DNA from 3 places in the Corynebacterium afermentans subsp. lipophilum genome. Region 2 is predicted to be linked to each of the others. Evidence: predicted binding sites of a transcription regulator. Region 2 holds the regulator's gene; each other region holds the start of a gene.

Region 1 (7,850 bases), 1.1 Mb from region 2:
CGCCATTTGCCGCCAATCCAGTTGGCGCAACATCGCCTGCCGCATGTCGCAGCTGCCTATCGACGCACCTTCGGCCACCCCACGCACCTCGACCGAATAATCGCCCTGGCTGACATCCGGCCAGCCCAGCGTCTCGTGCAGGAAGTCCAGCCGCTCCTTCAAGTGCTGCTCCTCCTTGGTGAGCGGGAAGCTTGCGAAATCCAGCCCGGTGAGCGCCTCCGCCGCCTCATCCGGCGTGAGCTTCACCGGCGTGGAGCTGAGCTCGATCGCACCGATCCTGGCCACCTTCCGGCCCCGGACCTTGCCGTCTTCCAGGTAGGCCACCTTTTCTTCCACCACGCGGTGCTCCGGAAACGCGATCGGCTCCGCTTCCCGGATGACCGCACCGTTGTGAGTCCTTTGCACCTCCGCGGCGGCGATCCACTCCGCATTCGAGTTGAACTTCGCCCTTGTTCCGGACGCCAGCTGGTAGTCCTCGCCCACCTTCTTGGCTATCCACTGCGGGAAGGCAGACGCAATGACCTCGCCCGGGTCCACCGGGCCCTTGTCTTCCACCAGCCTGCGCAGCCGCTTCGGGTCCGCCTCGCCCGCAAGTCTCGCTACCGTCGGCGCCGCCTGCGCGCCCCATTCCAGCAGTGCCGCACCGAGTCTCGGGTCCAGGGGCATACTCGCGAGCTTCTTGCCAAAGGCGGTGATTTTGCCGTTTTGTGTCGCCCCGAGCTGTTCGAGGTTGGATGCGGCTTCGGTGAGGTCCTTTGGTTCGTCGATAAGCGGTAAGTCCGGCGACCCCCACGCCTTCATGGTCAAAAGCGCGCCGGTGAGGTCCGCAGTGAGGATTTCCGGGGTGATGTCCGGCTGCATCTTTGCGTACTCGTCGCGGGTGAAGATGCGCACCACCTCGCCGGGGCCCTCGCGTCCCGCGCGCCCCGCCCGCTGGTCCGCGCTGGTTTTCGCCTCCGACACCGTGACCAGGCCCGTCATGCCCCTGGCGTCGCGCTTGGGCACCCTGGACAGCCCGGCGTCCACCACCTTGCGCACCCCCGGCACAGTTATCGACGACTCCGCCACCGACGTCGCCACCACCACCCTGTTTGTGCCTCTGAGTGCGTCGTCCTGCTCCTTGCTGGTTTGGCGGCCGTGGAGCGGCTTCGCGTCGTCGAGGAACCCGCACACCAAGTCCACCTCGCGCACGCCCGGCACAAACACGAGCGTCCGGTGTTCACTTTGGGTGTGGCCGGCGACGTGACGATAAAACTCCTTTGTCCCCTGGATCCTTTCTGCGTGCGGAGCGTACTGGATGTCCAGCGGGTGCGTCACCGCCTCCGAGGACAGAATCTGCGCGCCCATGTGGTCCGCGAACTTCCGCGCATCCAGGGTTGCGGACATGGCCGCCAGGTACAGGTCATCGCGCAGGAGCGCGACCTCCATGCACATCGCCAACACCAGGTCGGTGTCCAGTTGGCGCTCGTGCACCTCGTCGATCACCACCGCGTTGACGCCCTCGAGGCCCGGGTCCTCGAGCAGGCGGTTCAGTAGAACACCAGGCGTGACGAATTGGACCAACGAGCCGTCCTTGTGCTCGCCGCGGATGCTGTAGCCAACCTTTTCGCTGTCGCTGAGCTGCGCAAGCCTGTGCGCCGCGGACCGTACCGCCACCCTTCTGGGCGCTGTGACCAGCGTTTTTCCCACCTTGTTCGCGATCGCCGGCGGCACCAGCGTGGTCTTGCCCGTGCCGGGCGGCGCCTCCACCACCAGCGGGCCTGTGTCCGGCAACTGGTCGATGACGCGCGACACGGGCAAATCCCGTCCGATTTTCGCGAGGTCAAACATGGCAATAAAGGGTAGCGTGTGGGCCATGAGACGCCTCTTCGCAGCGATCGTCCCTCCGGCCGATGTTCGCGAACACCTCATCACCGCCCTGCGGCCCATCCGCGACTTCTCGGGCACAGAAGTGCGGTGGGCCGACCCCGACAACTGGCACGTCACGGTCGCCTTCTACGGGTCACAGCCCAACGACGCCGCCGCGGTCACCGACCACCTGGCCCAAGCCACCGCCTTCACCCGGCCCTTGAGGTTGCACCTCCGAGGAGCCGGGTGTTTTGATCGGCGCACCATGTGGATCGGGGTCGGCGGCGACAAGGCACCGCTGAAAGACCTCATGGCGGACTGCCAGCTCGACCCGGACATGCGGCGCCGCCAGCGCGCGCACCTGACCGTCGCGCGGACCGGGACTCGCACAAGGGATCCTTGGCTTCTCGACGACCACGCCCACGCCCTCGCCATCTACACCGGCCCCGAATTCGCCGCCGATGAAGTGCTGCTGTTGGAGTCACACCTAGGCAAGGGCCGAAGCGGCGGCCCGAAGTACGAGGTGGTGGATAGGTTCTACCTGCGTTAGTGCTCCTCTTCCGGGTCGGGGAACGGGGCGTCAACCGGTTCTTCGGGCAAGGGTTCCACGTACGGCATCTCGGGGGTGAACCCGAACTTCATGCCGTATTCCTGCTCCAGGTCTTTGATCGCGGCGGTGGCCTGCTCGAGGTCGAGGTCCTGGTCGAAGGTGTCCAGGATTTTGTGGCCTTTGGCGAAAAACTCCGCGGCCCGGGCGCGGTTCTTGCGCACTGCGGACATGCTCGACTGCCACCGAGGATTGTCTGGTGTGAACTGGTCGCGCAGGAGACCATCTTCCACGGTGACCACGTAGGAACCGTCGGCGAACAGCCAGATGATGTCCCCCGTGTACGGGTCCGGGATGTAGAACGCTGTCCGGTCGGTCTTCATGTTGTGGTGGTGTTGGCACAGGGGGTACAGGTTGTCCGCCTCTGTTGGGCCGCCCTCGTCGTACGGAATGCGGTGGTCCAGCTGGCACTGCTCGGCGGGGCGGTTGCACTCCGGGTAGATGCAGGTGCGGTTGCGGGCGTATACGGCGTGGCGCATGCCTTCGCTAGGGACGTAGCCCCGCAGGCTCTTTTTCAGCTCGGCGTCGAGGTCACGTTCGTCCAGGAACGTGTCGGCGATCCAGCGCTCGAAGGCGGTGGCGGCTTCCGGTTCTGTCCACCCGCGGCCGGGAATGAATACCGGGTCGCCGTTGCCGCGGCTCTTTGGGCTGTACACGTTGAGTACCGGCGAGACCTTAATGCCGAGGGTTTCTCCGGAGAGTAGTTTGATGGCCGCGTCGGAGGCGCTGATGCCGAGCTCGCGCGCCACCTCGGCGACATTGGCCTGGATCCTCCGTCCGTCCAGAGAATTCGTGTCCAGCTGCACGATCGCGCGGTCGCGGTACTCGTGGACGCCGAACTTCTCTGAGTTGTCCTGCTCGCGGTTTTCACGCTTGCGCTTGTCGTAGGCGCGGCTTCTATCCGTGCGCTTGATCGCGGCCCGGATGCGGTCCGTAACCGTCTTGCGCTGGGGCACTGCTTGGTCGTGGCGGGTGGGGGTGAAGGTGTCGAACAGGATGCCGTCGATAAGCATGAGTGCTTCCTCGTCCGCATCCGGGCCGAGCTCCTCGATCGCGGTGTAGACCGCGGTCAGGTGCCCCACGTCCATCAGGCGCGTTTCCTGCTGCAGTTCGCGCAGGCGCGGGAGGTCCTGCAGCGCGGCGTGCCCCAGGATCGCGTTTTTGACAAACCCCTTGTGCCAACCGGTGGCGAGCTGCAGCTGGGTCACTGTGGCGTCGAAATCTTCGACGTCGAAACCGGGGTACGCGTAGTGCCCAAACATGGTCCAATACGTGTCCCGGATGGCCTGGGCACATTCGCTATCCGGGTCGTGTTCTCGCTGGTTACGGAATTTTTTCGGTGCTGTGGTCGCGGTTGTCACGGTCGCCCCTCTCGTCGTGGCACCCTCCACAATATAGAACACACGAACGACTGTCAATGGATAGAACAGGACTAAAGAAAAATAAACCAATCACCCATTCGACAGCGACGTCCGGATGCGCTACATTAATCCCGTGCTCGTCATTCCGCGGCCACCCGCCCGCATCATCCCTGGTGCGGTCCATTTGCCTGCCTTTTTCGCGCCCACTGAGCAGGAGGAATTGGTCAATCAGGCGCGCGAGCTGGCAAGGAAGGCCGCGGGGACGCCGGTTGCTATGCGACGTCCAAAGGTCGGCCACGGCCAAATGGATGCCTGGCTGCTCTCGCTGGGCTGGTTCTGGGCGACGAATCCGTACCGCATGGTCAGGGAGGTCGACGGCCACCCGGTGCCGCCAATCCCGGAGAACTTCCAGGCCATCGCCGATAACGTCATGGCGAAGGCGAGGGAGATAGACCCGCTCGTCGGCCCGACCCCAACAATCGAAACTGCCCTAGTGAACTTCTACCCGCCGGGCAAGGGCATGGGGCAGCACGTGGACGCGGAGGAGAAGTCGGACAACGCGGTGGTCAGCCTGTCGTTCGGCCAAGACACGATCTTCCGCATCGCAGGGCGCGATACGCTGCTCCTATCGGGCGACGTCGTCGTCTTCGGCGGGCCCGCCAGAAGGGCGAAACACGGCGTGCTCGGCGCGAGAAAAGGGACGTCCGACCTGCTTGACGGCCGGTTGAACATCACGATGAGACAGATGGAGGCGACATGATTGCGCTACTCGGCGTGTGGCTGGCTGCGATCGCGAGCCCCGGTCCGGACCTGGTGCAGATCATCCGCGTGGGGTCGAAGGATCGCAGAGCTGGCGTGATGTGCGCGCTGGGCATCATGCTCGGCAACACCATCTGGATTGTGGCGTCCCTGGCGGGCCTAAGCGCGCTGATCCAGGCGTTTCCGCAGGTCCTGTCTGTGCTCCAGGTCGTCGGCGGGGCCTACCTGCTGTGGATGGGCATCGGCGCCATCCGCTCCTCCGACCCGGAAATCCCCGCCACGCAGCAGGTGCCAAGACCGCTGCTCACGGGTCTGCTCACCAACCTGTCCAACCCGAAGGCGATCCTCTTCTTCGGCGCCATCTTCGCGCAGTTCGCGCACCTCGGGTGGGTCGCCGCGCCAGTCATGGTCCTCACCGGCACCATCTGGTTCGTGGGCTTTGCGCTGGCAGTCCAAGCGATGTCGCAGCTGATAACCAAGTACAGCAAGCTTATCGACGTCATCACGGGCAGCATCTTCATCGCATTAGCAGTCTGGATGCTGTGGGAGGGCCTACACTTCGGCTCATGAGCGAGCAGAAGGTAGCAGTAGTCACTGGCGGATCGGCAGGCATCGGGGAGGCCACCTGCAGGGCGTTGGCCAAGGACGGCTGGAAGGTCGTCGTGGCGGCGCGGCGCCTGGAGAAGTGCCAGCAGATCGCAGACGAAATCGGCGGGGTGGCGATGGAGTTGGACGTGGTGGATCGGGGGAGCGTCGAGAAGCTTGCGCAGCTTGAACGCGTGGACCTGCTGGTCAACAACGCCGGCGGCGCGAAGGAGCTGGACTTTTTGCGCGACGCGGACGACGCGGACTGGGAGTGGATGTTCCAGACCAACGTGATGGGCACCATGCGTGTGACCCGCGCGCTGTACCCGCAGCTCAAGGCCGCCAAAGGCCTGGTGGTGAACATCGGATCGGTGGCTGGCACGGACGCGTACAAGGGCGGCTCCGGCTACAACGCCGCAAAGCACGGACTTCGCGGGGTGACCCGGGCGTTTCGGCGCGAGGAGGCGGAGAACGACATCCGCGTGTGCGAGATTGATCCCGGCAGGGTGAAAACGGACTTCGCGCTGAACCGCTTTGGCGGCGACGAGGAGCGCGCAAAGAAGGTCTACGAGGGCAAACAAAACCTCACCGCAGACGACATCGCCGAGGCCGTCCGCTGGGTGGCCAGCCTCCCGGCGCACGTGAACATCGACACGATGAGCATCATGCCGGTGGACCAGGCGGAGCGCTAGAGGTAATCCACCACCTCCACGTTGAGGCGCTCCCGCAGGTCCGTCATCCATTTTTGAACGTCCACGTAGTCGCCGGCCTCGACGAGGGGGAGCACGTGGTGGTCGTAGCTGATCGGCGGGCCGACGGTGTAAGTGGGCATGAACCGTGCGCCGGCAAGCGACACCTCGTCGCCGCGCTTGGTAAACGTGAACTCGCCGATGCCGCCGATCTTGGTCGGCTCTTCCAACTGGCCGTGGAGGAAGTTGCCGTGGGAGTACCAGACGGGCCCGTCGAACGGCTCGACCACGTGCGGGTGCCCGCCGAGCACGAGGTCAGCGCCCGCTTCCAGGGCAGCCGCGGCGGTCTCCTCCTGGAACTCGTTTTGCAGCGGGGCGTACTCATCGCCCATGTGCAGCATTACGACGGTCACGTCTACCTCGGAGTCCAGGGCGGTGATGCGGTCCGTGAGGTTGTCGTCGATAAGCGATGCGAAATGCTCCTCCTCCACAGGCAGGCCGTTGGTGCCGTACGTGGAGCCGAGGAAACCGACGGTGATGCCGTTCGCCTCGATGATGCGCGGGGTGGCGGCGTCGGCGGCGCTGGAGAAGCTGCCCGCGTAGAGCATCCCCCGGTCGCGCATGTGGCTGGTAGAGGCGATCACGCCCTCGCCGCCGCGGTCCATGGAGTGGTTGGTGGCGTTGTTCACGATGTCCACGCCAGAATTTTTCAGTGCGTCGATGATCTCGGGCGGAGAGTTGAACTGCGGGTACCCGGACAGGCCGAACGCCTCACCGGCGACGGGGACCTCCATGTTGGCGGTGGTGATGTCGGCGTCCGCCATGTACTGCCTGACCGGGTCGAACATGCGCGCAAAGTCGAAGCCGGTGTCCGTGCGTGCGGCGGTGTACACGTCGGAGTGGACGAGGATGTCGCCGACGGAGCGGATGGTCACGGTGGAGACGGCCTCTTCAACGACCTCTGGCTCCTCTGGTGTGCATCCCGCGAGCAGGAGCGTGAGGGCCAGCGCCCAGATTCTTCGCATGCCTTAGACTAACCTGCATGCATATCGACGTGCCCATTTCAGGCGAGACGATCAAACTCGGCCAATTTCTCAAACTGGCCAACCTCGTCGAATCCGGCGGCCACGCGAAGGAGGCCATCAGCGCCGGCGAGGTCACCGTCAACAACGAAGTGGTCACCTCCAGGGGGCATTCGCTTATCGACGGCGATACCGTCGGCCTAGGAGAAGATTCAGCCACGGTAGTAGTTGACGGAGACGGCGACGACTACTTCGACGAACGCACCGCCAACGACGACTTCGACCCCGAGAAGTGGAGGAACCTCTAATGCCCGCATTCGAAGGCAAAGAAGGCATGCCGTTCTGGCAGGACCTGGTCACCCAGAACCAGCTCAAGTCCACCCACTTCTACTCCGAGCTGCTGGGCTGGGAGATCGTGGACGGCACCGCCCGCAAAGAGGGCCTGCCGGTGGCCGGGCTGGTGCCGGCGCAGATGGACATGTGGGTGACGTCCTTTATCGGCAGCCCGGACAACGTGGAAAAGCTGGGCGGCAAGGTGCTCAGTTCCGACGATTCTGTGGTCCTGTGCCAGGACCCCGCTGGCGGCCTGTTCGGGCTGAAGGACCCGGAGGAGCGCTTCTTCGCAGCAGGTGAGCCGGGTGTTCCGGTGTGGTACGAGTACTCCGCGCCGAGCATGGACGCCATCGACTTCTACGGCGAACTCTTCGACTGGGAGATCCGCGAGGAAGACGGCTACTTCATCGCGCTGGAGGACGGCGCGCCGTTTTTGGGCATGTTCGTCGGCGAGCACGCCCAGTGGTTCAGCTACTTCGGCGTGCGCGACGTGGACGCGGCCTGCAAGCAGGTGGAAAACCTCGGCGGCGGGGTGGAATTTGGACCCGAAAATGGCACCGCGGGCGTGCACGACGCCAACGGTGCGCAGTTCTTCCTCGCCGAGGTGGAAGAACCCACCTTCGACGAGGTCAGCGAAGCCGAGTCC
Region 2 (7,850 bases):
GCACCGGGTGTTTGCCCCGCACTCCGGCCGACGCATCGTGCTGTCCACCAACATCGCGGAAACCTCGCTGACCGTGCCGGGCATCCACTACGTGGTGGACACCGGCCTGGCGCGTATCTCGCGTTACTCCACGCGCACCAAGGTCCAGCGCCTGCCCATTGAGGAGATCTCCCAGGCCTCCGCCAACCAGCGCTCCGGCCGCTCCGGCCGTATCGCCGACGGCGTGGCCATCCGCCTGTACTCGGAGGACAACTTCGAAGCCCGCCCCGAGTTCACTGACCCGGAGATCCTGCGCACCAATCTGGCCTCTGTGGTGCTGCAGATGATCTCCCTGCGCTTGGGAGACATCAACGATTTCCCTTTCATCCAGCCGCCGGACCAGAAGGCCGTTCGCGACGGGTTGCTGCTCCTGCACGAGCTCGGCGCAATCTCGGGCAAGGAACGCGGCGGCGCACCGGTGCTCACTGACGTGGGGCGCGACATCGCGCGCATACCGGTGGACCCGAAGATGGCGCGCATGCTGGTGGAGGCCAACCGCCTCGGCGTGCTAGACGACGTCACCGTGATCGTGGCCAGCATGACCATCCAGGACGTGCGCGAGCGTCCCCTGGAGTACCAGGCGCAGGCGGACCAGGCCCACGCCCGGTTCAAAGACGCAACATCGGACTTCCTGTCCTCGCTGAAGCTGTGGGACTACATCGGCGATTCCCGCGACGAGCTGTCCGGCAACGCCTTCCGCAAGCGCATGAAGCGCGAGTTCTTGCACTACATGCGCATCCGTGAATGGTTCGACCTCGTGCGCCAGCTGCGCGACGTGGAGCGCCAGCTGGGCTGGTCGCGCGCCGAGAACGTCGCGGGCGAGCGCGACGCCGACGCGATCCACAAGTCGCTGCTGACAGGCCTGCTGTCCAACATCGGTGCCCGCGACGGCAATTCGAAGGAATTCCAGGGCGCGCGCGGGACAAGGTTCTTGGTGTTCCCGGGGTCGTCGCTAAGCAAAAAGCCCCCGGAGTTCCTCATGGCAGCCGAACTCGTGGAGACCTCGCGCCTGTGGGCCCGCGACGTGGCCAAGATTGAGCCCGCCTGGGTGGAAGCTGCTGCAGGCCAGCTGATGAAGCACAGCTACTCCGAACCTGTGTGGTCGCGGAAGCGTTCGGCCGCAATGGTGCACCAGAAGTCGATGCTCTACGGCGTGACCATCGTGCGCGACCGGCTTGTGCCCTACCACCGCGTCGACGCCGAGGGTGCGCGCAACATGTTCATTCGCCACGCGCTTCTTGAGGGCGATTGGAACCGCCACCACCACTTCATCGACCACAACGAAGCTCTGCTCGCCGAGGCCGCTGAGGTGGAGGAAAAGGTGCGTCGCCGCGGCCTGGTGGTGGATGAGGACACCCTCTTCGAGTTCTACGACTCACGCCTGCCTAAGAGCGTGACCACCGCCCGCCACTTCGATTCCTGGTGGAAGAAGAAGCGGGCCGAAGACAAGCACTACCTGGACTTCGACCCTGCCGCGCTTCTCGACGACGAGGGCGTGGATTCCTCCGCCACCGCCTTCCCCGAGGTGTGGCGCCAAGGCTCTATCGATTACGCGCTGCGCTACAAGTTCGAGCCGGGCGATCCTTTCGACGGCGTGACCGTGGACGTGCCCGTGCCGCTTCTAGCAAACCTGCGGCCGGAGGGCTTTGACTGGCTGGTGCCGGGGCTGCGCTCGGAGCTGGCCGCGGAGTACATCCGCACACTGCCCAAGGCCTTGCGCAAGACCGTTGTGCCGGCACCCGACTTCGCCGAGCGTGCGCTGGAGGCGATCTGGGAGAAGCAGGACGACGAAGGCGCCAGTGAGGCCGATCTGCGTGAAACTCCGTTCGCCGAGGCACTCGCTGACGCGCTGCACAGCATCGGCGGGCGAGGCATCAACGGCACCGACTTCAACCCGTCTGCGCTGCCCGAGCATCTGAAGGTGACCTTCGCCGCGATTGACCGCCGCGGCAAAGTGGTCGACCACGACACGGACCTCGGTGCACTGAAGCGCCGCCAGGCCGGCAAGATCAAGTCCTCCGTGTCCAAGGCCGGGCGCACCTCCGAGTCGGATGCGGTGGCGAAGTGGACTACCGATTCCCTCGGCGCGGTGCCGGAGACGGTGACCACGACTATCGACGGCAACGAAGTCGACGCCTACCCGGCACTCGAGGCCACCAAGAACGGCGTGAAGGTCACGGTGCACCCGACCAAGGCCGCCGCGGATGCCTCAATGGTCACAGCGACGCTGACGTTGCTGTTGCGCGAGATCACGGTCAACGCCGGACAGATGACCAAGGGGCTGCCGTTGCGCCAGAAGGTGGCGGTGGACCGCTACCCGCACGGCGGCGCCGCCGGGCTCGTCGAGGACGCCCGCGTCGCCGTGATCCGCGACCTGATGTTCTCCTCCGGCGGGCCGGTGCGTTCGCCGGAGGAGTTCGACGCGCTCGTGGCCGAAATCCGCCCTCAGGTCGCTGGTGGGGTGCGCCGCGTGGTGGTCACCTTGGCGCCGGCTCTGGCGGAGTACGCGAATATCGCGGCTGAGCTTGAGCAGTGGGAGGGCCCGGCTATCGACGACATGACGTCGCAGCTGCAGTTTTTCCTTCCGAAACACGCGGTGACTGTCCACGGCATCGGGCACTTGCAGCACCTGCCCCGCTACATTGACGCGATGCGTATCCGCCTGGAAGACATGCGGCTGGATCCGGACCGTGACGCCGACCGGCAGTCAGTGATCGATTCGGTGAAGGCCTACTTGGCGCAGCGCATGAAGGCCTTGCCCGCTGGTCGCACGAAGACAAAAGCGTACAAGGATATTTTGTGGCTAATTGAAGAGCTGCGTGTGAGTTTGTTCGCGCAGCGTTTGGGCACGCCGAAGCCGGTAAGCCAGCGGCGCATTGAGAAGAAGATTGACGCCCTGCGTTAGCCCCACGATCGCGGGTTAGAAGTCCTCGCGGTCGCGGCGGCGCATGAGCCGGATTTCAGATTCGAAGTCGTCTGCGCTCTCGAACGACTTGTACACCGATGCGAAGCGCAGGTACGCCACTTCGTCGAGGGCGCGCAGCGGTTCAAGGACTGCCAAGCCGATCTCGTGGGCGGGCACCTGCGAGCTGCCCTGGGCCCGCACAGTCTCTTCCACTTCCTGGGCAAGCCGTTTCAAGGCATCATCGGTGACATCGCGGCCTTGGCATGCTCGACGCACGCCGACGATGAGTTTGTCGCGGTCAAACGGTTCGCTCACGCCGTTGCGTTTCACAACGGTAAGGACTGCCTTTTCCACTGTGGTGAAACGTCCCCCGCACTCGGTGCACTCTCTGCGTCGACGAATCGCAGCGCCAGCTTCGACCAGCCGCGAGTCAGTCACACGGGATTGCTCGTTGTGGCAAAAAGGACAAAACACGGTTTTCCACCCCCCGGGGTCTTCAAAGGCTTGGTGTAGCCGTGAGTCTACGCCCTGCCTATCGCGCCGTTGCCACCGTGGCGCTGTGGGTGACCTGGCTGCCGGGCATAGATGAGGGATCCTGGTCTTGCGCCGAGAAGACGCCGCCAAACGCGGAACCGATAAGCAGCGCCGCAGTCATGCATGCGCCAAGCAGGAGCGTATCGCGCGTCTCGTGCCGTGTTTCGAACGCGTTCGCTTCAGTGGAACCGTCCGAAACCCGGTTTGAGGCAGAACGAGCACTCGTTCGATGGGATGCAGATATGGTTCGAACACCGGCCCCGCCGGTTCGACGCTTCGACGCAGATTCGAGGTCCCAAATCTCCGCCGGGGGAACCACGGATGCGGCGCCCGGGCGAGATGCAGATGCATTGTGTACTGGATTGATTGCAATGGACATTGTGAGTCTCCCTTCGTTTCGCGGCACACATTACGTTCGGCGCCGACACACTCGAACGTTCTAACGTTCATTTGTTCGAATACGATTACGTGTTCGATTTATAGCACCCCGACCGATAGGTGTCCACCCAAACGCTGCAACCATCGAACATGAGTGCCCTATCTGGTAGGTTCGTAGGCGCACTACGCCACCGAGTCCAAGGAGAACGTCATGGCACGAAAGAAGTCCGAGCCCGGCAACCCGGATTACAACGCACTGTCTGACCGTCAGCGCCGTATCCTCCAGGTCATTCAGGATGCTGTTGTCCTGCGCGGTTACCCGCCGAGCATCCGCGAGATCGGCGATGCCGCTGGTTTGCAGTCCACTTCGTCTGTCGCATACCAGCTCAAGGAGCTTGAAAAGAAGGGTTTCCTCCGACGCGACCCGAACAAGCCGCGCGCCGTGGATCTGCGCCAGATGCCAGAGACCGGACGCAAGCAGCGCAAGCCGCAGGAAGCGAAGCCGGAGGATTCGGGTAATGCCCGCTACGTGCCGGTGGTCGGCCAGATCGCCGCAGGCGCTCCGATCCTCGCCGAAGAGAACGTGGACACCTACTACCCGCTGCCCGAGGAGTTGCTCGGTGACGGCGATGTTTTCATGCTCAAGGTTGTCGGCGAATCCATGCGCGAGGCCGGCATCCTCGACGGCGACTGGGTAGTTGTCCGCTCCCAGCCGAACGCGGAAGAGGGCGAGTTTGTTGCGGCGCTTCTGGACGGTGAGGCGACGGTCAAGGAATTCCACCGCGACTCCACCGGTGTGTGGCTGTTGCCCCACAACGACGCATTCGAACCGATCAAGGGCGACGAGGCTGAGATCATGGGGCGTGTTATTTCGGTGTTCCGTACTCTGTAACCGGTGCGTGTGCGCCGAGAAAACACTAAGACCAAAAGCGCAGGAGATCGATGTACGCCGAAGAGCGGAGACGCCAGATCGCGTCTTTGACCGCAGTTGAAGGCCGCGTCAATGTCACCGAATTGGCGCAGCGCTTCGACGTCACCGCGGAAACAATCCGCCGGGACCTTTCGGCGCTGCACGATGAGGGCGCGGTGCAGCGCGTCCACGGCGGCGCGGTGGCCAGCCAATCGTACCGCTCTACGGAGATCCCGCTGGATACCCGCCAGCGCGCCTCGCTTGCGGCCAAGACCGCAATTGCGGAAACCGCGTTGCAGTTCGTGCCGGACACACAAAGCTGCACGATTTTTTTGGACTCGGGCACAACTATCAGCAGCTTGGGCAAGCGACTTGCAGAGACTCGCGGGGACAAGGAGTACTCGGTGGTGACCAACTCCATCCCCACCGCCTTGGAGCTGAGCGATTCCGGTTTGCACGATGTGCAGCTACTCGGTGGCAGCGTCCGTCCGATCAGTCAGGCGGTCGTCGGCAGTACTGCGCTTCGCACACTGGCCCTGTTGCGCGCTGACGTTGCGTTTGTGGGCACCAACGCGCTGTCCATCGGCCACGGTCTCTCCACCGTGGACGCCCAGGAAGCTGCGGTGAAAGCTGCGATGGTGACGAATGCCCGCAGTGTTGTTGTGTTGTGCGATTCCACGAAGCTGGGCAACGACTACGTGGTCAGCTTCGCGCCGCTGACGGATATTGATGTGGTGGTCACCGACGCTGAGGCACCCTCCGCCTTCGTGGACGAGCTGCGCTCGCACGGTATTGAGGTCGTGCTCGCGCAGACCCAATAGTGCGAGCAACATGGTGGCATCAACATCTGTTCGCGACCTACACTCGTTGCAGACCTGAATGAAATCAACGGAAAGGACACCCGAATGGCTTCCAAGACTGTGAAGGTCGGTTCCACCGTCGGGCTGCACGCACGCCCGGCCACGGTGATCGCTGACGCTGCCGGCGAGTACGACGACGAGATTCTGCTGACGCTTGTTGGCGGCGACGATGACGACGAGACGGACGCTGCTTCCTCGCTGATGATTATGGCCATGGGCGCAGAGCACGGAGACGAGGTCACCGTGACCTCCGACAACGCCGATGCCGTGGAGAAGATCGCGGCGCTCATCGAGCAGAACCTCGACGACGAGTAGGTGCTTTTCGCTTCTCGACGAGCTCACGCCCGGGCCACGCGCCCGGGCGTTTTTTACGTGCAATCAGCACCGGACGCTACGACGTCGACGGCTGAGACACCTCGAAGTTCCTGCGGTACTGCCCCTCCCCCAACGTGTCGTACGCCCAGCGCATGAGCGGGTAAACCACGATGATGCCGACCGAGCCCAGCGCGATGCCTTCCAACGTCACAGCACCGAGGTCCAAGGTGAGGTTGCCGATGCCGACAATCAGCGCGACCGCAGCCGCGGTGAGGTTGGCCGGATCGGTGAAGTCCACCTTGTTGTCCTGCCAAATACGCACACCTAGCATGCCGATGAGCCCGTAGAGCACCAGACACGCCCCGCCGAGCACGCCGGCGGGGATGGTGAAGATCACGGCGCCGAACTTCGGGATGAACGCCAGCACGATCGCAAACAGGGCGGCGACCCAGTACGCGGCGGTGGAATACACCTTCGTCGCCGCCATAACTCCGATGTTTTCGGCGTAGGTAGTTGTGCCGGATCCGCCGAAGCCGCCGGCGAGTGTGGTGGCGATACCGTCGCCGATCAGCGCGCGCCCCTGCATGTCGTCAAGATTGCGCCCGGTCATCTCCGAGACCGCTTTGACGTGGCCGACGTTCTCCGCGATCAGCACCACCAGCACCGGCAGGGTCACCAGCACCGCGGAGACATGGAACTCGGGCTGGTGAAACTGCGGCAGGCCGATCCACGGCGCGTCGGCAATGGTCTGCAGCGCGTCCTCGCTCAAGCCACCTGTTACGGCAGCAAACAGCCAACCGACGAGCACGCCGATGAGGATGGACAGGCGCGAGAGCAGCCCGCGGGTAGCCACTGTCACCACCACAACCGTCAGCAGTGTCACCCCTGCCACCCAGGGCTGGGTTTCCACGTTCGACACTGCAGTCGGCGCGAGGTTGAAGCCGATCAGGGCGACGATGGCGCCAGTGACCGCGGGCGGCATCACCGCATCGATGACCCGCTTGCCTGCCCATTCCACGACGATGCCGACGAGAATGAGCGCCGCACCGGTCAGCAGCACCCCACCCAGCTGCGCACCGACCCCGTACTGCTGCGACGCCGTCAACGGCGCGATAAAAGCAAACGAAGAGCCCAGGTAGCTCGGCACTTTATTGCGGGTAATCAGCAAAAAGATGATGGTTCCCAAGCCGGAGAACAGCAACGTGGTGTTCACCGGGAATCCCGTCAGGGTGGGCACCAGCAACGTCGCACCGAACATGGCCACCACGTGCTGCATGCCAATGCCGATGGTGCGCGGCCAGCTCAGCCGCTCGTCTGGGGCGACAACTGCCCCGGGGCGCACAGTGCGCCCGTCTCCGTGAAGGGTCCAACCGAAAGTGTTAGTCACGAAACGCCATTATCACCCCGCCAGCCCAAATTTCCTGTTCCGGGGGTAGTTGCCGGGCAAAGTACACAGCTCTCAGAGTGCGCTTGCTATTTTGGCCATCATGGAAATTATTGTGCGCCCCACTGCCAAAGAAGTAGGTGTCTCCGCAGCCGACATCATCGAACCGTTCGTTCGCGATGGCGCGACGCTCGGCCTGGCCACGGGCTCGACCCCGAACCCGACGTACATGGAGCTGGCCCGCCGCCACCGCGAGGAGAACTTGAGCTTCGCGCAGTGCGACGCGTTCCTCCTGGACGAGTACGTCGGGCTGGAACGTTCCGACGAGCAGTCCTACTACGCCACGATCCGCCGCGAGTTCACCAACCACATCGACATCGACGATGCGAAGGTGCAGTCTCTCGACGGCCTGACGGCAGACCCCGCGGCAGAAGCCCGCAGCTACGAGGAACGCATCGCCGCCGCCGGCGGCGTGGACGTGCAGATCCTCGGCGTCGGCGCCAACGGCCACATCGCGTTCAACGA
Region 3 (7,850 bases), 570 kb from region 2:
GGCGGCCGGGGCGAGAGCGACGACGGCAGCGGTGGTGAGCATTGCGATGGTGCGTTTCATGGTTGTTCCTTAGAGGTAGGTTTGGGTGGGTACAGGGAGGTTGCGGTACTCGTCTGGGGTGACGTCGATGACCTGCTCGGTTCCGTCCTTGCTGGTCACGGTTGCCTCAGCCCAGAATCCGGACGGCGCCGCCGACTGCGGGTGGGTAACCACACGGGAGTACTTTCCGTCGCGGCCGGCAGAGATTTCGCTGTAGTTTATGCGCGTCATCGTGGTGCCGTACTCGACGCGGACGCGGTCGCCCGGCTTCAGATCGATGGGCTTGAGCGGGGTGTTCACCGGCATGTAGGCGCGCTTGACCGCACCGACGGAGGTGAGCCAGCCTTCCGGCAGCCTGCCGCCTTCGCCCATCCAGTTGACGTATTGGTCGTTCTCCGCGCCGACGACGTAATCGGTCACTGGACGGAAGGTGTAATCGCCCTTGGACCAGTTGAGGAAGTCCTGCGAGTATCCCGGCTTCCGGAAGGTCGGCGCGACCGCCTCGATGTCGTGCGGGTACCAGGATTTGTCGCCCTCTCGTGCGGGCTCATTCAGCTGCGGCCATTCTTCGTCGCGGCGGAAGCTCGCATCAGGCTTGACGACGGCGTCCCGTTCCCCCGCCACCTTTTCCAAGCTCGGCCCAGAGGTGGCGGTGTATGTGTCGCCGGCAGGCTTCGAATTCGCGCCCTCAGCACGGGCGGGGATCTCCATGGCCAGGTTGGACACGGAGCCGTCCGCCTTGATGATGTACGCGAACGCGTAGCGTTCCGCCGGGCCAGTGCCGCGGATGACGTTCGCGCCAGGAGCGTTGCGCAGCACACCGTTGTCGCAGGTGACAAACATGGAGATGAAGTCCTTCTCCAGCACGCCGTAATCCACGCGGAACGACTCGCCCGGGCCGAGCTCGATCGGACCGAACGTCTCGCCCTCGATCCAGCCGTTGGACTCTTTCAGGCCGATGTCGGCCTTCGCGGTGGTATCCCAACCGCTGGGCAGGGCCGCCTTCGAATTGGCCTCGATCTTGCGGTTCGTGCCCGTTTCCACCGTGGCCGTGTAGGGCACGGTCTGATCGGTGCGGTTGGTGAACTGGAGGGTGCCATCTCCCAGGTAGCGGCGGGCGGTCTCGCCGTAGCGCCACTCCGGCGTGACGCCGGCGCTGCACTCCGTGTCCAGGTTTTCGATGGGGTACCCCTGCGGCATCGCCGGGACCGCCGCCGCGATGGGGGCGTGGGCCACCGCGACGGCCCCAAGCACCGCAGCAAGCGCTGTACGTAATTTTCGCATACGGTCAACATAACCCAGCAGCTCCCTGGAAGAAAGCTAAAACCGCAGGTAGGGAACTTTAGTTACGGAATAGGGAACTTTCGTTCCACCAACGCCGTCGCTATAGCCGCGCGGCCCTCGCCACTTCCGGTGAATCCCATGTGGTCCGTGGTCGTCGCCGACACGGACACAGGGGCACCGAGCGCCTCCGAGAGGACCCGCTCCGCTTCCTCGCGCACCGGCGACATCTTCGGGGTTTGGCCGATCAGTTGGGCGGAGACATTGACGACGGTGTGACCGTGGGCGTCGAGAAGCTCTTTCAGCTCCTGCAATAGCTGGACGCCGCGTACCCCGTCGTATTCCGGGCGGCCGACGCCGACGAAGGAGCCGAGGTCGCCGAGGCCGGAGGCGGACAATACGGCGTCGACGATGACGTGGCTGACCACGTCGCCGTCCGAATGCCCCTCGCAGCCGTCCTGGCCTTCGTGGAGGATGCCGGCGATCCAGCATTCTTTCCCCGGTTGGATCTGGTGGGCGTCGAACGCCGTACCTACTCGAAGATTTGTCATACGTACGACGCTACTTCAGGGTCGCCGAAATCGGAGTAGTGCTCCTGGAGCTCCTCGTATTCCGTCTCCTTCCATTGCTTTTCCAGTGTGGCGAGGATATCCAGGGTGTCCTCCGGCTGTTTTATGGGCGGGTACTCGAATGTCATGCCGAACCTGTCCTCCATCGCGCGGATCGTGGCCATGCATGCGTCGTAATCGAGGTCGTTTTCGTACTTCTCCACCGCGGAGTGGCAGCGGTTGTAAAACTCGGCACGGTCTTTGCGTTTCTGCCGCCGTTTCGCCAGCGTTGTCTTCCACCTCGGGTTCGTCGGCTGCAGATAGTCGGTGATGAACCCTTCCGGAGCCGAGACTTGGAAGGTGCCGTCCGAGTGCAGCCACACTATTTCGCCGGTAACCGGATCGGGCACGTAGTAGACGCGGCGATCGGTCTTTAGGTTGTGGTGGTGCGCACAGAGGCTGAACAGGTTTGAGGCGGTGGTCTTGCCGCCTTCGCCGAAGGGAATGCGGTGGTCCAGCTGGCAGTTTTCGGCCTTCACGCTGCAGCCGGGCCAGAGGCACACCCCGTCTCGGGCCTGCACCAGCGCACGGATGGCGGCGGTGGGCACATACGCCTCAGTTTCGGCGTCTTCTGCTTCATCCAGGTCCACGACGTGGGGCGGGTTGTCCTCCAGCATCTGTTCCACTGCGGCGGTACCGTCCGCGTCGGTCCATCCGAAATTCGGGATGTAGTACGAGCTGCCCGGTGTCTTCGACGTGAACATGTAGAGCACGACCTTCGGCGTCGCACGAATCTCGCCGGTGAGGATGGCCTTGATTGCGTCATCCCTCGAGAGCTTGTGCTCGCGCGCCACCTGTTCGGTGAAACGCTCCATTAGGCCGACCGTGACGGGGTCGCCCTCCACATTCAGCCCCGCATCGCCGTCGTCTTGGCCGTAGAAGTGGCTACGGCAGGTGCCGAACGGCAGATCCTTCTCCTTCTTCCTGTCCTTGATCTTCTTCTGGTTCGGCGCCAGGTCCGAATCGATGCGCTGGATCCTCTCGCGCAGGCGGCGACGCAGCGAGCTTGGCGACGGCAACTCCGCCCCCACCCGTCGCGGCGTGAAAACCTTGACTAGGTACTCGTCCATGTCGGCGAGAATGTCTGGCGTGGCCAGGTGGTTGAGCCGGTTCAAGGTGGACTCGATGGCCGACAGGCGTCTCACGTCCAACCGGCGGGTCTCTTCCTGCAGCGCCCGTAGCTTGGGCAGATCAGCGAGCACCGAATACCCAAGAATCCCACTTTCAGCCCAACTCTGGCTCTCCCCTACGGCCATCGCAATCGAATAGGCCTCTAGTTCGAAGTCCTCCACTTCTACCAACGGCTTAGCGTAGCGGTGGAAGATCTGAAACTCCGCCTCCCGCATCGCCTGGCCTGCAGCGGCGATCGGACAGCCTTCCCGCTCCGTTGCAAATGTTCCGTTCACGTCTCACCCTCCTCTCGAAACTAATGTCGAACATAATGCCGACACATATTCCATGTCAAGGGTTTTCCAAAAGTTTTTTCGGATACGTTTTCGATCCCCCGGTTGGGCGAGAATCCCCCACGCATACCTATAGCAAACGACCCCGACCCGGGCCTTAGAGCGCGCCAACCACGCTTTCCGCCAACCGCAAATCCAGCGGGGTGGTGATTTTGAACGCCATGGGATCCCCCTCCACGGACACGACCGGAACACCGAACCACTCCATAAGGGAGGCGTCGTCGGTGGCGACGAACGTTGGCTTCTCGGCGAGGTACTTTTCGTTCGCCTCGCGCAGCATCCGCAGGTCAAACCCTTGCGGCGTCTGGGCAGCGCGAAGCGCAGAACGGTCCAGGGTCTCTTCGACAATCTCCCCCGAAACCCGCTTCACAGTGTCCGCCACCGGCACCACGGGCACCACGGCAGGGGCGCCGCGAAGCACCGCGTCAACTACGCGCGAAACCATCGCCGCGGGGGTTAACGCGCGGGCGGCGTCGTGGACGACCACGCAGGCGTCGTCAAGCGAAATTGCTTTGAGCGCCGCGAAGATGGAGTCCGCGCGCTCCGCACCCCCATGCACGAACTGGACCCCATAGCCGGCCAGAAGCTCGCGGGCGCGCGTTTCCATCGACGAGCTGACCACTACGACAACGTGGTCGACGACCTCGGACATCGCCGCCACGGAGCGCTCCAGCAGCGTCCGGCCACCAAGTTCCACATATGCCTTGGGCACTTCGGCACCCAGTCGGGTTCCCTGCCCGGCGGCGGCGACGACCGCCACGGTTTCGCGGCGCAATTTACTTGTCGTCGTCCTCGTCGTCGAAGGAGAGGTCGTCCAGATCCACCTCGTCATCGTCGTCGACCTGGCCCGGGTCCACGGAAATACCGGCCTTGACCTGCTCGTCGATGATGGCCTGGATCTGCTTGTCCATCTCCTCGACCTTCTTCTCGTCCACCGGCTCCGCCAACGCGAGCTCGCCGACGAGAATCTGGCGCGCCTTCCCCAGCATGCGCTTCTCACCTGCGGAAAGGCCCTTGCCCTGGTCGCGGCGCCAGAGGTCGCGGACAACCTCCGCAACCTTGTTGATGTCGCCGGACGCGAGACGCTCCTGGTTGGCCTTGTAGCGGCGGGACCAGTTGCCCGCCTCCTCCACGTCGGTCTCGCGCAGCACGGAGAACACCTTCTGCAGGCCTTCCTCGTTGACCACATCGCGCACACCGACGAGCTCGGAGTTCTTCACCGGAACGCGCACTTCAAGGTCCGAGTGGAGAATCTGCAGCACCAGGTAATCGAGGGTCTCTCCGCGCATCTCGCGCTGCTCGATATCGGCGATGCGGGCCGCTCCGTGGTGCGGGTACACAACCACTTCTCCGACCTTGAATTCCATTGCGGCTCCTTGCGTCGTTAGGCGAAGTTCAGACCCCAACACCCTACCACCGAGCATTTCGCTTATCGACGACCAAAGGTCGTCTCGCCCAATAGGGGGAGCAAGTGGGAAAACTTGCTGTGCAGACGCTAGAGTATTGCGGAGGAAACCCTCGAATGAGTTTGATGATGGAGGACACCCCGTGAAGTCCCTGAAGCGCGTCGCTGCCGCCGCCGTCGCTGGCTGCGCCACCCTGGCCCTCGTTGGCTGCTCCGCCGGCCAGATCACCCAGACCTCGAACCAGGTTGCGGCCGTTGACGGTGCTAGCGCCTCCACCGAGGACGGTTCCGTCGCCGTGCAGGACGTGACCGTGGTGCTCGCTGAGGACGGCCAGGCCGCCCTGAAGTTCACCGCCACCAACCAGGACACCGCGATGAAGGACCACACCCTGAAGTCCGTCGACGTGGACGGCCAGAACGTGACCATCTCCGGCAACTCCTCCATCGCCTACAACTGCGCGCTGGTTGCGGATTCCAAGGATGGCCTGGAGCGCATGCCGCAGGACAAGAACGACAACTGCATCGAGTACACCGCGACCACGCTGGCGAACGACGACTTCGCCTACGGCGGCAACGTGCCGGTGACCTTCAACTTCGACACCGGCTCCCTGGATGTCGTAGCCACTGTGTCGGCTCCGACCCTGGCTTCCGGCCAGGTCGACCGCGAGGTCTAATCTTCCTTCTTCCGAAACCGCTGGCTTGACCAGCGGTTTTTCCGTGTTCGAACACCGTGTCGGGGCCGTGTTATACGGTGTGGCGCATGGCAAAGAAACCCCGTGTGATCCACACCTGCACCGAGTGCGGCTACTCCTCCCCCAAGTGGCTCGGCCGCTGCCCCGAGTGCGGGTCTTGGGGAACGCTCCAAGAGGAGGCGCCGGCTGCTTCGGGCCCGGTGAAGACGTCCTCGCTGACACCGTCCGCTCCCGCGAGCCCGATCACGCAGGTCGAGGCTGCGGCAACGAAAACTGTAAAGTCCGGCATTCGGGAGCTGGACCGCGTGCTCGGCTCCGGTGTGGTGCCCGGCTCCGTGGTGCTGATGGCGGGCGAGCCCGGTGTGGGCAAGTCCACGCTGTTGCTGGAGGTGGCGTCGCGCTGGGCAAAGCAGGGGCGCAAGGCGCTCTACGTCACGGCGGAGGAGTCTGCGGGCCAGGTCCGCGCCCGCGCCGAGCGCACGGAGGCGCTGGTGGACACGCTGTATCTGGCCGCCGAGTCCAACCTGGACGTGGTGTTTGGGCACGTGGAGCAGCTGAAGCCTTCGTTGCTGATTGTGGATTCGGTGCAGACCATGCACGCCGCGGGCGTCGAGGGCGTCGCCGGTGGCGTGGCGCAGTCCCGCGCGGTCACTGCGGCGCTGACCACGCTGGCCAAGACCACGAACATCCCGGTGCTACTGGTGGGGCACGTGACCAAGGACGGCAACGTCGCCGGCCCGCGCGTGCTGGAACATCTGGTGGACGTCGTGTTGAACTTTGAGGGGGACAGGCAGTCGTCGCTAAGAATGCTCCGGGGTATTAAGAACCGCTTCGGCGCCACGGACGAGGTCGGCTGCTTCGAACAGACCTCCAGCGGCATCCGGGAGGTGCCGGACCCGTCGGGGCTGTTCCTGTCGCACCGCGGGAAAACGCCGGACGGCTCCGCGGTGACTGTGGCGATGGACGGCGTGCGCCCTATCCTCGCTGAGGTGCAGGCGCTGACCGTGGATCCGGTGAACAAGAGCCCGCGGCGCGTGGTCACCGGCCTGGATTTCAACCGGGTGCCCATGGTGCTGGCGGTGCTGCAGGCGCGCTGCGGGGAACGCACGAACGACAAGGACGCCTATGTGGCCACCGTCGGCGGGGTGAAGATCACGGAGACGGCCACGGACCTCGCGGTCGCGTTAGCAACGTGGTCGAGCCTGCATGAGAAGCCACTGCCTGCGAAAACGGTGGTTGTCGGCGAGGTGGGACTGGCAGGAGAGATCAGGCGGGTGCCAAACCTCGGCCGCCGCCTCCAAGAAGCGGCCCGCATGGGCTACACCAGTGCGATCGTGCCCGCCGGAGAGAAGCTGTCTATCGACGGCCTGACGGTCCGCCCCGTCTCCACCCTCGCGGAGGCGCTCGAGCGGCTTAGGTGATGTTGAAGGGGCTGGCGTCGGAGGCGTTGTCCCCGATCACGCCGTGCAGGAAGTAGGAGCCGGCCTTCACTTCCGGGCGGTTGTCGCACTGTCCCGGCTGCGATGCGGTGACGGACCAGCGGGCCTCCCAGCGTCGCTTCTCGCCCGGCGCGAACTCGACGTCGCCTGCCGCCACCGGCGGGTAGCAGTCGGTGTCGGACCAGATGCGGTCGTTGGTGGCCATGTCGTAGACCTCGAAACGCAGCAGGTTGTCATCCAGATCGATCACGCAGTCGGTGTCCGTGGGGTTTTCCACCTCCATGTAAAACACCGGCTGCACCCCAATGGCGTAAGAAGGCTGGTTGCTGGAGGCGTGGATCTCCAAGTCCGCCAGCTCGCAGGTGCCCTTCTTCACGGGAGCGGCGACGGTTTCCTCGCTCGTCTGGGTGGGGCTGGTCGGTTCGGCTGAGGAGGTCGTGCTCTCCTCGGAAAGCTGCACCGTCGGCTCGGTGGCCAGGGTGGTGGACGGTGCTTCCGACACGGTCTCGGGGGTGTTTTCTGTTTCGTCGGTCTTGCCGCTGCGGGCGAACGCGGACAGGCCCCACACCAAAAGCGCCACAACCACCAACAGGATGACGAGGGCCGCCACGCGGCGGCGCATGTAGATCTCCGGAGGCAGTGGGCGCTGGTTCGACATGCCTATAACTTAATCGCCGAAGTTTTCGTAGGTGGTCTCGACACGGCCGTCGGACAGGCGGTAGCGCGCACCCACCACGCCCACGGTCTTGTGCTTCAGCCCGGAAATGACGGACGGGATGCGGGCCACCAGGTGCTCTGCACCGTTGCGTGCGTGCGCCTGCTCCACCTGCTCGCCGCGGGTTTTCGCCTCGGCGACGGCCGGCGAGATTTTCTCCACGAACACGCGTGTCAGCCCCGGGGGGATGTCGCCGGACCCGAGTGCT

What was found. The regulator LexA, encoded in region 2, represses DNA repair genes until DNA is damaged. The targets are predictions, from matches to a motif close to CGAACANNTGTTCG.
Region 1: CAFEL_RS00365 (alpha-ketoglutarate-dependent dioxygenase AlkB) is a predicted target of LexA. The motif match lies at 3,904-3,917, and genes of this name have one in related genera.
Region 3: CAFEL_RS09345 (HNH endonuclease signature motif containing protein) is a predicted target of LexA. The motif match lies at 3,414-3,427, and genes of this name have one in related genera.

Annotation. Positions count from the first base shown of each region.
Region 1 covers NZ_CP046530.1:93,796-101,645, forward strand. The annotation lists gene CAFEL_RS00350 (ATP-dependent RNA helicase) at 1-1,830, opposite strand, end outside; gene thpR (RNA 2',3'-cyclic phosphodiesterase) at 1,856-2,398, shown strand; gene CAFEL_RS00360 (HNH endonuclease signature motif containing protein) at 2,395-3,717, opposite strand; gene CAFEL_RS00365 (alpha-ketoglutarate-dependent dioxygenase AlkB) at 3,950-4,576, shown strand; gene CAFEL_RS00370 (LysE family translocator) at 4,573-5,145, shown strand; gene CAFEL_RS00375 (SDR family oxidoreductase) at 5,142-5,852, shown strand; gene CAFEL_RS00380 (CapA family protein) at 5,849-6,874, opposite strand; gene CAFEL_RS00385 (RNA-binding S4 domain-containing protein) at 6,892-7,179, shown strand; gene CAFEL_RS00390 (VOC family protein) at 7,179-7,850, shown strand, end outside.
Region 2 covers NZ_CP046530.1:1,371,109-1,378,958, forward strand. The annotation lists gene hrpA (ATP-dependent RNA helicase HrpA) at 1-2,944, shown strand, start outside; gene nrdR (transcriptional regulator NrdR) at 2,960-3,418, opposite strand; gene lexA (transcriptional repressor LexA) at 4,068-4,748, shown strand; gene CAFEL_RS06595 (DeoR/GlpR family DNA-binding transcription regulator) at 4,799-5,587, shown strand; gene CAFEL_RS06600 (HPr family phosphocarrier protein) at 5,672-5,941, shown strand; gene CAFEL_RS06605 (uracil-xanthine permease family protein) at 6,018-7,328, opposite strand; gene nagB (glucosamine-6-phosphate deaminase) at 7,429-7,850, shown strand, end outside.
Region 3 covers NZ_CP046530.1:1,939,347-1,947,196, forward strand. The annotation lists gene CAFEL_RS09330 (hypothetical protein) at 1-60, opposite strand, end outside; gene CAFEL_RS09335 (hypothetical protein) at 70-1,323, opposite strand; gene ispF (2-C-methyl-D-erythritol 2,4-cyclodiphosphate synthase) at 1,386-1,871, opposite strand; gene CAFEL_RS09345 (HNH endonuclease signature motif containing protein) at 1,868-3,334, opposite strand; gene ispD (2-C-methyl-D-erythritol 4-phosphate cytidylyltransferase) at 3,489-4,166, opposite strand; gene CAFEL_RS09355 (CarD family transcriptional regulator) at 4,168-4,758, opposite strand; gene CAFEL_RS09360 (hypothetical protein) at 4,940-5,470, shown strand; gene radA (DNA repair protein RadA) at 5,557-6,909, shown strand; gene CAFEL_RS09370 (hypothetical protein) at 6,902-7,585, opposite strand; gene CAFEL_RS09375 (carbonic anhydrase) at 7,595-7,850, opposite strand, start outside.